2 regions of the Roseburia sp. 499 genome follow, and region 1 is predicted to be linked to the other one. Evidence: predicted binding sites of a transcription regulator. Region 1 holds the regulator's gene; the other holds the start of a gene.
What was found. The regulator Rex, encoded in region 1, represses fermentation and respiration genes when NADH is low (regulators of the CRP and FNR family bind a similar motif). The targets are predictions, from matches to a motif close to ATTGTTAANTANTTAACAAT.
Positions count from the first base shown of each region.

Region 2: a site for Rex is predicted at 1,818-1,837, ahead of gap (type I glyceraldehyde-3-phosphate dehydrogenase). Genes of this name have one in related genera too.

Region 1 covers NZ_CP135164.1:1,580,332-1,584,554, reverse strand. Annotated here, with positions in the region: gene abc-f (ribosomal protection-like ABC-F family protein) at 1-1,249, shown strand, start outside; gene BIV20_RS07935 (redox-sensing transcriptional repressor Rex) at 1,348-1,992, shown strand; gene BIV20_RS07930 (hypothetical protein) at 2,004-2,642, shown strand; gene BIV20_RS07925 (NAD(P)H-hydrate dehydratase) at 2,684-4,189, shown strand; gene alr (alanine racemase) at 4,191-4,223, shown strand, end outside.
Region 2 covers NZ_CP135164.1:2,115,345-2,119,567, forward strand. Annotated here, with positions in the region: gene BIV20_RS10420 (phosphoglycerate kinase) at 1-423, opposite strand, end outside; gene gap (type I glyceraldehyde-3-phosphate dehydrogenase) at 689-1,705, opposite strand; gene BIV20_RS10430 (histidinol-phosphatase HisJ family protein) at 1,980-2,780, shown strand; gene BIV20_RS10435 (LuxR C-terminal-related transcriptional regulator) at 2,815-4,223, opposite strand, start outside.

The sequences.
Region 1 (4,223 bases):
TTTGGATAAAGTAGTCAGTAAAGTAGTGGAACTGGACCGTACAAAAGTATCGGTATTTCAGGGGAATTACAGTGATTATGCAGCAAAACGCGCGCAAGTGCGGGAAGCACAGTTGAAGCAGTATTATAACCAACAGCGTGAGATTAAGCATCAGGAAGAGGTTATTGCAAAACTTAAGTCTTTTAACCGGGAAAAGTCCATCAAACGGGCAGAGAGCCGGGAGAAAATGTTGGATAAAATAGAACGTCTGGAAAAGCCAACTGAGGAGAATACAGATATTCATTTGCATTTAGAACCAAGAATTGTCAGTGGAAATGATGTACTTGCGGTAGAACATCTTGCGAAAGCATATCCAAATCAGCAGTTGTTCTCTGATATTTCTTTCGAAATAAAGCGTGGAGAACGGGTAGCACTTATTGGTGACAATGGAACCGGAAAGACCACTATATTGAAAATTATTAATGATATGATAGAAGCTGATGCAGGAACCATAAAACTTGGTACCAATGTAAACATTGGCTATTATGATCAGGAACATCAGGTACTTCATAAAGAAAAAAATCTGATAGAGGAAATTTCTGATGCATATCCAAGTCTTACAAATACGGAGATTCGTAATGTGCTTGCAGCATTTTTATTTACCGGTGATGAAGTATTTAAGCAGATTGCAGATTTAAGTGGTGGTGAAAAGGGAAGAGTATCGCTGGCAAAGCTAATGCTTTCTGAGGCTAATTTTTTGATTTTGGATGAGCCTACGAACCATTTGGATATTACTTCTAAGGAGATTCTAGAGCAGGCATTGAATAGTTATACCGGAACGGTGTTCTTTGTGTCTCATGACCGTTATTTTATCAACAAAACGGCAACCAGAATATTGAATCTGACAGGTGAAACCATTGTAAATTATATCGGAAATTATGATTATTACATGGAAAAGTGCCGGGAACTTACGAAGATTTATGTGACAGAAAAAGAGAAAGAGGTTAAGCCTGAAACAGAAAGTAGTAATAAGCTGGATTGGAAACAGCAGAAAGAGGAACAGGCAAGACTTCGAAAAATTGAAAATGAGAGAAAGCGGACAGAAGAAAAAATTGAAAGTCTGGAAGCTCATATCAGCGAATTGGAAGAATCTTTTTCACAGGAAGAAATTGCAACTAATTCGGCGAAACTTCAGGAAGTACATGAAGAATATGCAAAGTGCCAACAGGAATTGGAAGCACTGTATGAAAAATGGGAAGAACTTATGTAAAAGAATGTTAATTCTTTAACACATTGACAGTCCAGGCAGGATTCATTATAATGAGTATAGTATATGCACGGGAGAAATGCAGTTTAGGAGGAACGTCAATGGAAAAGGAAATATCACAGGCAGTGATCCGGAGAATGCCTAGGTACTACCGTTATTTAGGGGATTTGCTAGATGACGGAGTAGAGCGTATCTCATCCAATGAACTAAGTACGAGAATGAAAGTAACTGCTTCCCAGATACGTCAGGATTTGAATAATTTTGGTGGTTTTGGACAGCAGGGTTATGGCTATAATGTAAAATATTTGTATGATGAAATTGGAAAGATTATGGGCATGGACCAGAAGCATAATATTATTGTAATAGGTGCTGGTAATCTGGGACAGGCACTTGCAAATTATGTAAAGTTTGAGAAAAGAGGATTTGCTATCATTGGTTTATTTGATGTGAATCCGGCATTAAAAGGAGTATCGGTCAGGGGAATTAATATTCGTATGATGGATGAATTAGAAGATTTCCTTAAAAATAATCGGGTAGATATCGCAGCGCTTACTATGCCGAAGACAAAAGCAAGTGAGGTTGCAAATATGCTGGTAAGTTATGGAATCAATGCTATCTGGAATTTTGCGCATTTGGATTTGGAACTTCCGGAACATGTGGTGGTAGAGAATGTGCATCTTACAGACAGTTTAATGCAACTTTCCTACAATATTGCGAAACAGGGGAAGGTCAAAGATAAGAGATAAGAAGTGATAAGATGGGTGGAAGAAAAGCAATAAATCATGGGTTTGAAACAGTGCTTCGAGGCAAGCAGATATCATTATTGATTTTAGACCAGAAATGGCACAATCTTTTTTCAGATGATGGAAAAACGAAAAGTGTTGTCAAATTGGAAAAGAAAGCAAATGAATACTTGAAAAAACAGGGGCGGTTGCATCAGGAGATTAAGGACCTAAAGGTCCTGAAAGAGAAACTGATGAAGAATATTATGGCGAACATGGATGAAGCTGAGCGCGAGCAAGAGTCAAGGAAACTTCGGGAGGATCGAAGACTGATTTCTGAAATAAATGAAAAATTGCGTCGGGCGTATGCGGAATTAGATGAAGTTCCTAAGGAATTGGATGCAGTGAATGAAGCTCTGATGGTAGAGACCATGGAATATTGTTATGAAAAAATGCGCGCCAATGAAATAGAAAGCGTAGCAATCCGCAAGTGGTTGGAACAGACTCGTGAAGAAGTAAAGCAGAAGGCAGTACGCAAGCAGACTGTAGAGGATAAGAATAGGGAAATTTATTCCTATATGCATGATATTTTTGGTGCCGATATCATAGATATTTTTGATTTGACATATGAAAAGGAACCTTCGCAGAAAGAAGAGGAAAAGAGACAGTCTTAGCAGCATAAGGCATGTCTCTTTTTAAACATGGAGGAATGTATATGAATATTCTGGTAGACAGCAAACAGATGAAAATGTGTGACAAAAATACCATTCAACATTTTGGAGTTCCATCATTGGTTTTGATGGAGCGTGCGGCACTTGGAGTAACAGAAGAGATTGAAAGGCATACGCAGCCGGGAAGTAAAGTGCTTTTGGTTTGTGGAACCGGAAATAATGGTGGGGATGGACTGGCAGTAGGAAGGTTGTTGCGGCAGAAAGGATATGAGATTACTCTGGTTATACTGGGGGATTGGAGTAATATGTCTGTAGAAACAGCAAAACAAATGGAAATCTGTCGGGCATATGAAATGGAAATGCGAAAAGAGATTCCACAGGAAAAATTTGATGTAGTAGTGGATGCGCTTTTTGGTATTGGATTAAGCAGAGAGTTACAGGGAAGTTATTTTGAAATAGTGAAACAGATGAATGAACTTAATGCATGGAAAGTGGCAGTAGATATTTCGTCTGGAATTCATGCGGATACAGGAGCAGTTATGGGGATTGCTTTTCGTGCGGATATGACGGTTACCTTTGCTTTTCAGAAATTAGGGATGCTACTTTATCCGGGAGCAACCTACTCTGGAGAGGTGAAAGTAAAGGATATTGGAATCACTGCTGAAAGCTTTCTGGAAGAAAAGCCTGTGAATTATGAAATGGAACAGCAGGACTTTGAAAAAGTACCAAAACGCTGTGATTATTCGAATAAAGGTACTTACGGAAAAGTGCTGGTTGTGGCTGGACATAAGAATATGGCAGGTGCAGCGTTTTTAAGTGGAAAAGCTGCTTATGCTACCGGAGCCGGATTGGTTAAGATATATACAGAAGAAGCAAATCGCACTATTATCCAACAACTGTTACCGGAAGCAATTTTGGACACCTATGAGCCAGAACAAAAACAAGAAGAAGTATTAAAGAAAAACATGGAATGGGCAAATGTAATTGTGGCAGGACCTGGAATTGGTACAGGAAAAACAGCAGAAGAAACGATAAGAATTGTTTTAGAAACAGCAGAAGTGCCGGTGATTTTGGATGCAGATGGATTAAATATTGTTGCCAGACATAAAGAGTGGTTGAAAGAAGCAAAGCAGCGGATAATAGTAACACCGCATCTTGGTGAAATGGCAAGATTAACAGAAAAAAGCATTTTTGACATACAAAAGCAGTTATTGCAGGTTGCGCGTGAATTTGCAGAGGAATATAATGTTATATGTGTATTGAAGGATGCACGAACTATTACGGCTTTGCCTGAGGGGACTGCATTTATAAATACTAGTGGAAATAATGGAATGTCAACTGCGGGTGCCGGAGATGTATTAACCGGTGTGATTGCCGGACTGATAGCGCAGAAGATGGAGCCAATTCAGGCTGCACCTTTCGGTGTATATCTGCATGGGGCAGGTGCAGATTGGATAGGAGAACAGACCGGAACCTATGGTATGATGGCACAGGATATCATAGAAGGTGTTCGTCAAGTAATGAAAGAAGCGGACAAGAAAGGAATTTAAAATGAAAAAATACAGCAGAGTTTATGCAGAAATC
Region 2 (4,223 bases), 540 kb from region 1:
AGAAGCAAGTTCTTTAGAGAAAGCTTCTCCGTTCTTTGTTTCTTCTGCTCTGAAACGTGTGTTTTCTAATAAAATAACATCTCCATCATTCATAGCTTCTACAGCTGCTTTTGCATTTGGTCCAACAACCTCTGCATCTGCTGCAAATTTTACTTCCTGTCCTAATAATTCAGAAAGTCTTGTAGCTACTGGTGCAAGAGTCTTTGTTTTCTTGTCTTCGTCTGTCTTCACTTTTCCTAAGTGAGAGCAAAGAATTACTTTTCCACCATCAGCTACTAATTTTTTAATTGTAGGAAGAGCTGCTACCAGACGGTTTTCGTCTGTAATCTTACCATCTTTTAAAGGTACATTGAAATCGCATCTGCAAAGAACGCGTTTTCCTTTTACATTAATATCATCTACAGAAAGTTTGTTTAAAGACATAGTATTTTCTCCTTTTTTATTAAATTACAAAAAGGAGCCCGGTCCCTAAAGACCGGACCCCTTCCTGAGTCTTATCTGCACTCTGGTAGCCTGTCGCTTCACAAAAGTAGTCTACCGTGCAGTGTATTATCATTTGAATAAGGCAGTTCTGTTCGCTAACCTCAAGTTTCGCCAAATACAGGCTCGCTTTCGCTAATCTCACAGAACGGTTTTCATACTAACCTCGGACTTCGCTTTTGGCTCGTCCTCGCTAAGTATTCAATGCCTATGCTAATTCGCTGAAGTATTTGATTGTACGAACCATCTGGCTTGTGTAGCTGTTTTCGTTATCGTACCAAGAAACAACCTGTACTTCATATAAATCATCAGCAACTTTAGAAACCATAGTCTGAGTAGCGTCGAATAAAGAACCAAATCTCATTCCTACGATATCAGAAGATACGATTTCATCTTCGTTGTATCCGAAAGATTCGTTAGCTGCTGCTTTCATAGCTGCATTGATTCCTTCAACAGTTACGTCGTTACCTTTAACAACTGCTGTTAAGATAGTTGTAGAACCTGTTGGGGTAGGTACACGCTGTGCAGAACCGATTAATTTTCCGTTTAATTCTGGAATAACTAATCCGATAGCCTTTGCAGCACCTGTGCTGTTAGGAACGATGTTAACTGCTGCTGCACGAGATCTTCTTAAATCACCTTTTCTCTGAGGTCCGTCTAATGTCATCTGATCTCCTGTGTAAGCATGGATTGTACACATAATACCAGACTGAATTGCTGCATATTTGTTTAAAGCGTCAGCCATTGGAGCTAAGCAGTTTGTTGTACAAGAAGCTGCAGAAATAACTGTATCATCAGCTTTCAGTGTATTGTGGTTTACATTGTAAACGATTGTAGGAAGGTCATTTCCTGCTGGAGCAGAAATAACAACTTTACGAGCACCTGCTTTGATATGAGCAGAAGCTTTTTCTTTGGATGTATAGAATCCTGTACATTCAAGAACAACGTCTACTTTTAATTCTCCCCATGGGCAATTGCTAGCATCAGCTTCAGCGTAGATTTTGATTTCTTTTCCATCAACTGTAATAGAATCTTCTCCAGCTGTTACTTTATCTGCTAATTCATATTTACCCTGAGATGAATCATATTTTAACAAGTGTGCTAACATTTTAGGGCTTGTTAAATCGTTGATTGCTACTACTTCGTATCCTTCTGCACCGAACATCTGTCTGAAAGCTAAACGTCCAATACGTCCAAATCCATTGATTGCTACTCTTACTGACATGTTTAATTCCTCCTAGTTTTGAATGAATTTAATATTTCTTTTTGGATATCAAACCCAAAATCTGTTATCATTGTACCCAATCTTTGTCCAAAATTCAAGTAGGTTTTTTAACTTTGTTAATTTTTTCACTATTTTTTTACATGTAATATACTTTTACCCCACATTTTACTTATTGTGCTGACTTTGCTACTTTGTATTTTGACAAAATAGTGCATTTCATATATAGTAAACTGTGAAATATGAACAAAACCTTGTACAAAAAGGAGACTTTTCTATGCTTTGGGACACACATATGCACACACATTTTTCCGGCGACAGTGAAGCCGATTCACGCGAAATGGTTCATTCTGCCATATCAAAGGGATTGGATGGTCTATGCTTTACGGATCATCTGGATATTGATTATCCCAATGCCCCATCAGAATTTCTGATTGATTTCTCTGCTTATTTTGATGAACTGACTCAGGTGCAGGCAGATTTTTCTTCGGACTTTCCGGTTCTTATTGGTCTGGAACTTGGCTTACAAGCACACCTTTCCAAGAAACTTCCGGAGATTGTATCTACACACCCCTTTGACTTTATAATTGGTTCTTCCCATGTGGTACATGGTATCGACCCTTACTATCCGGAATACTATGTTGGAAAAACAGAAGATGATGCCTATCTGGAATACTTTGAATCCATCCTGGAAAACCTTTCCACATTCGATTGTTTTGATGTATATGGTCATATCGACTATGTGGTACGATACGGTCCTAACCGAAATACTTACTATACCTATGAAAAATTTGCCGATGTGATTGACGAAATCTTAAAAACCTTAATTCAGAAGGGAAAAGGCATTGAAATCAACACAGGCGGCTTCAAATACGGTCTTGGACATCCCAATCCTACGGAAGCAATCCTGAAACGCTATCATGAACTTGGTGGCGAAATTATTACCATTGGTGCTGACGCACACAAACCGGAGCATGTTGCTTTTGACTTTGCAAAGGTACCAAATATCTTAAAAGAAGCCGGATTTTCTTACTATACTGTATTCAAAAACAGAAAACCTGAGTTTTATAAGTTGTAAAAATACGAAAAGGAGCTGATTTGAAATAAAAATTTCAAATCAGCTTTCGCTTTCTAGCTTCCATAACAGCCTCTGCTTTTCCCCTAACTCCCAGTTTTTTATAATTTTCCCTGCAATGATACTTTACTGCACTCTCCGTAATTCCAAGCAACTCCGCAATTTGTGTATTAGAAAGACCTTCTGCCTGAAGCTTGAGAATTTTTACAGCATTATCAGAAAATACTTCTTCTTCCATACTTTTCACTTTCAGATAAGAGGGATAAGCAATGGCAACTGCTTCGGTCTCTTTCAGTACCTGTCTACGATATGCCTTCTGTTCCTTTATTTCTGCATCCTCTGCCTTCCAGCCCACTGACTTCAATAGTTCCCGAATAGCGGCTCCTTCTCTGGAAATAATTCTAACAAAATGATAATCCTCTGCTTCTCTCAACACCTCTAACAGTATCTCTTTCCATGCTACCTCTCCCATTCGATAAAGAGCAATACTCAAAAGTATCTTTGACTCCATGCGGATATACGGACGGTCCATGACCTTTGCGTAATACAAAAGCCGCTCCAACAGACTCTGTGCCCGCTCATACCTCCCATATAAAAGGTATCCTCTGACCTTTGCCAGATAATGATAACGGTTAAAAGTACAGAATTCCTCATCCTCTTTTGGAGCTTTCTCCATCCATTCCTCAATCTGTGCTTTTTCCCCCTGATACAGCGCCAAACGAAACAAAAAAGTATCTATATTCGGAAGAAGCTTGTCCCCATGCTCTTTTACTGCTACATTCCGAAAATGCTTCAAAATCTCTACCGCCTCTTCTATTTGTCCGTTAATCACATGAACCCTTGCCTGAATAGCAGCCGCCACAAAACACTGCTCTAATTTTCCTCCGGCTTCAGCCTGCATTCTTCCCCGACTCACAAGTGAAAGAATCTCATAGTTATCCCCGCCCTTTTCATAAAAACTCTCTGCAAGAGCAATATCTACAAAGCCCTTTCCATATTTTCCAAGCACGACAGCTACCGGCTTTCCTATCGTCTTTGCCAGTTCTCTGTCCCTTCTACTCCATTCACAGAAATCCTTTCCGCCGTTCATCTGCGACGGAAGATTACTGGTAACTGAAAATTCCGGCAGAGTAAGCTGGCGATTCGTGAGTAAAACAAATGCATTCTTCATAATATCAATAAGGCCACCACTTCCTCGATGAGGTAGCGCAATATCCAAATACGCAATCCAGCTTTTTACTGCCTTTCTTTCACTTCCGGTTCTTCTCTTTTCCTGTGCTACCAGATTATCATACCACCGTTCACTCTCTTCCGTATTCATTAGAATAGACTGAAGCATGCACATCCCCGCAGTCAACTCAATACTTTCTGCTATGGTTTCTTCGGGCAAGGTCAGATAATAATGACGTAATTCATATAAATATCCACTGCCCGGATTCTTTCTGG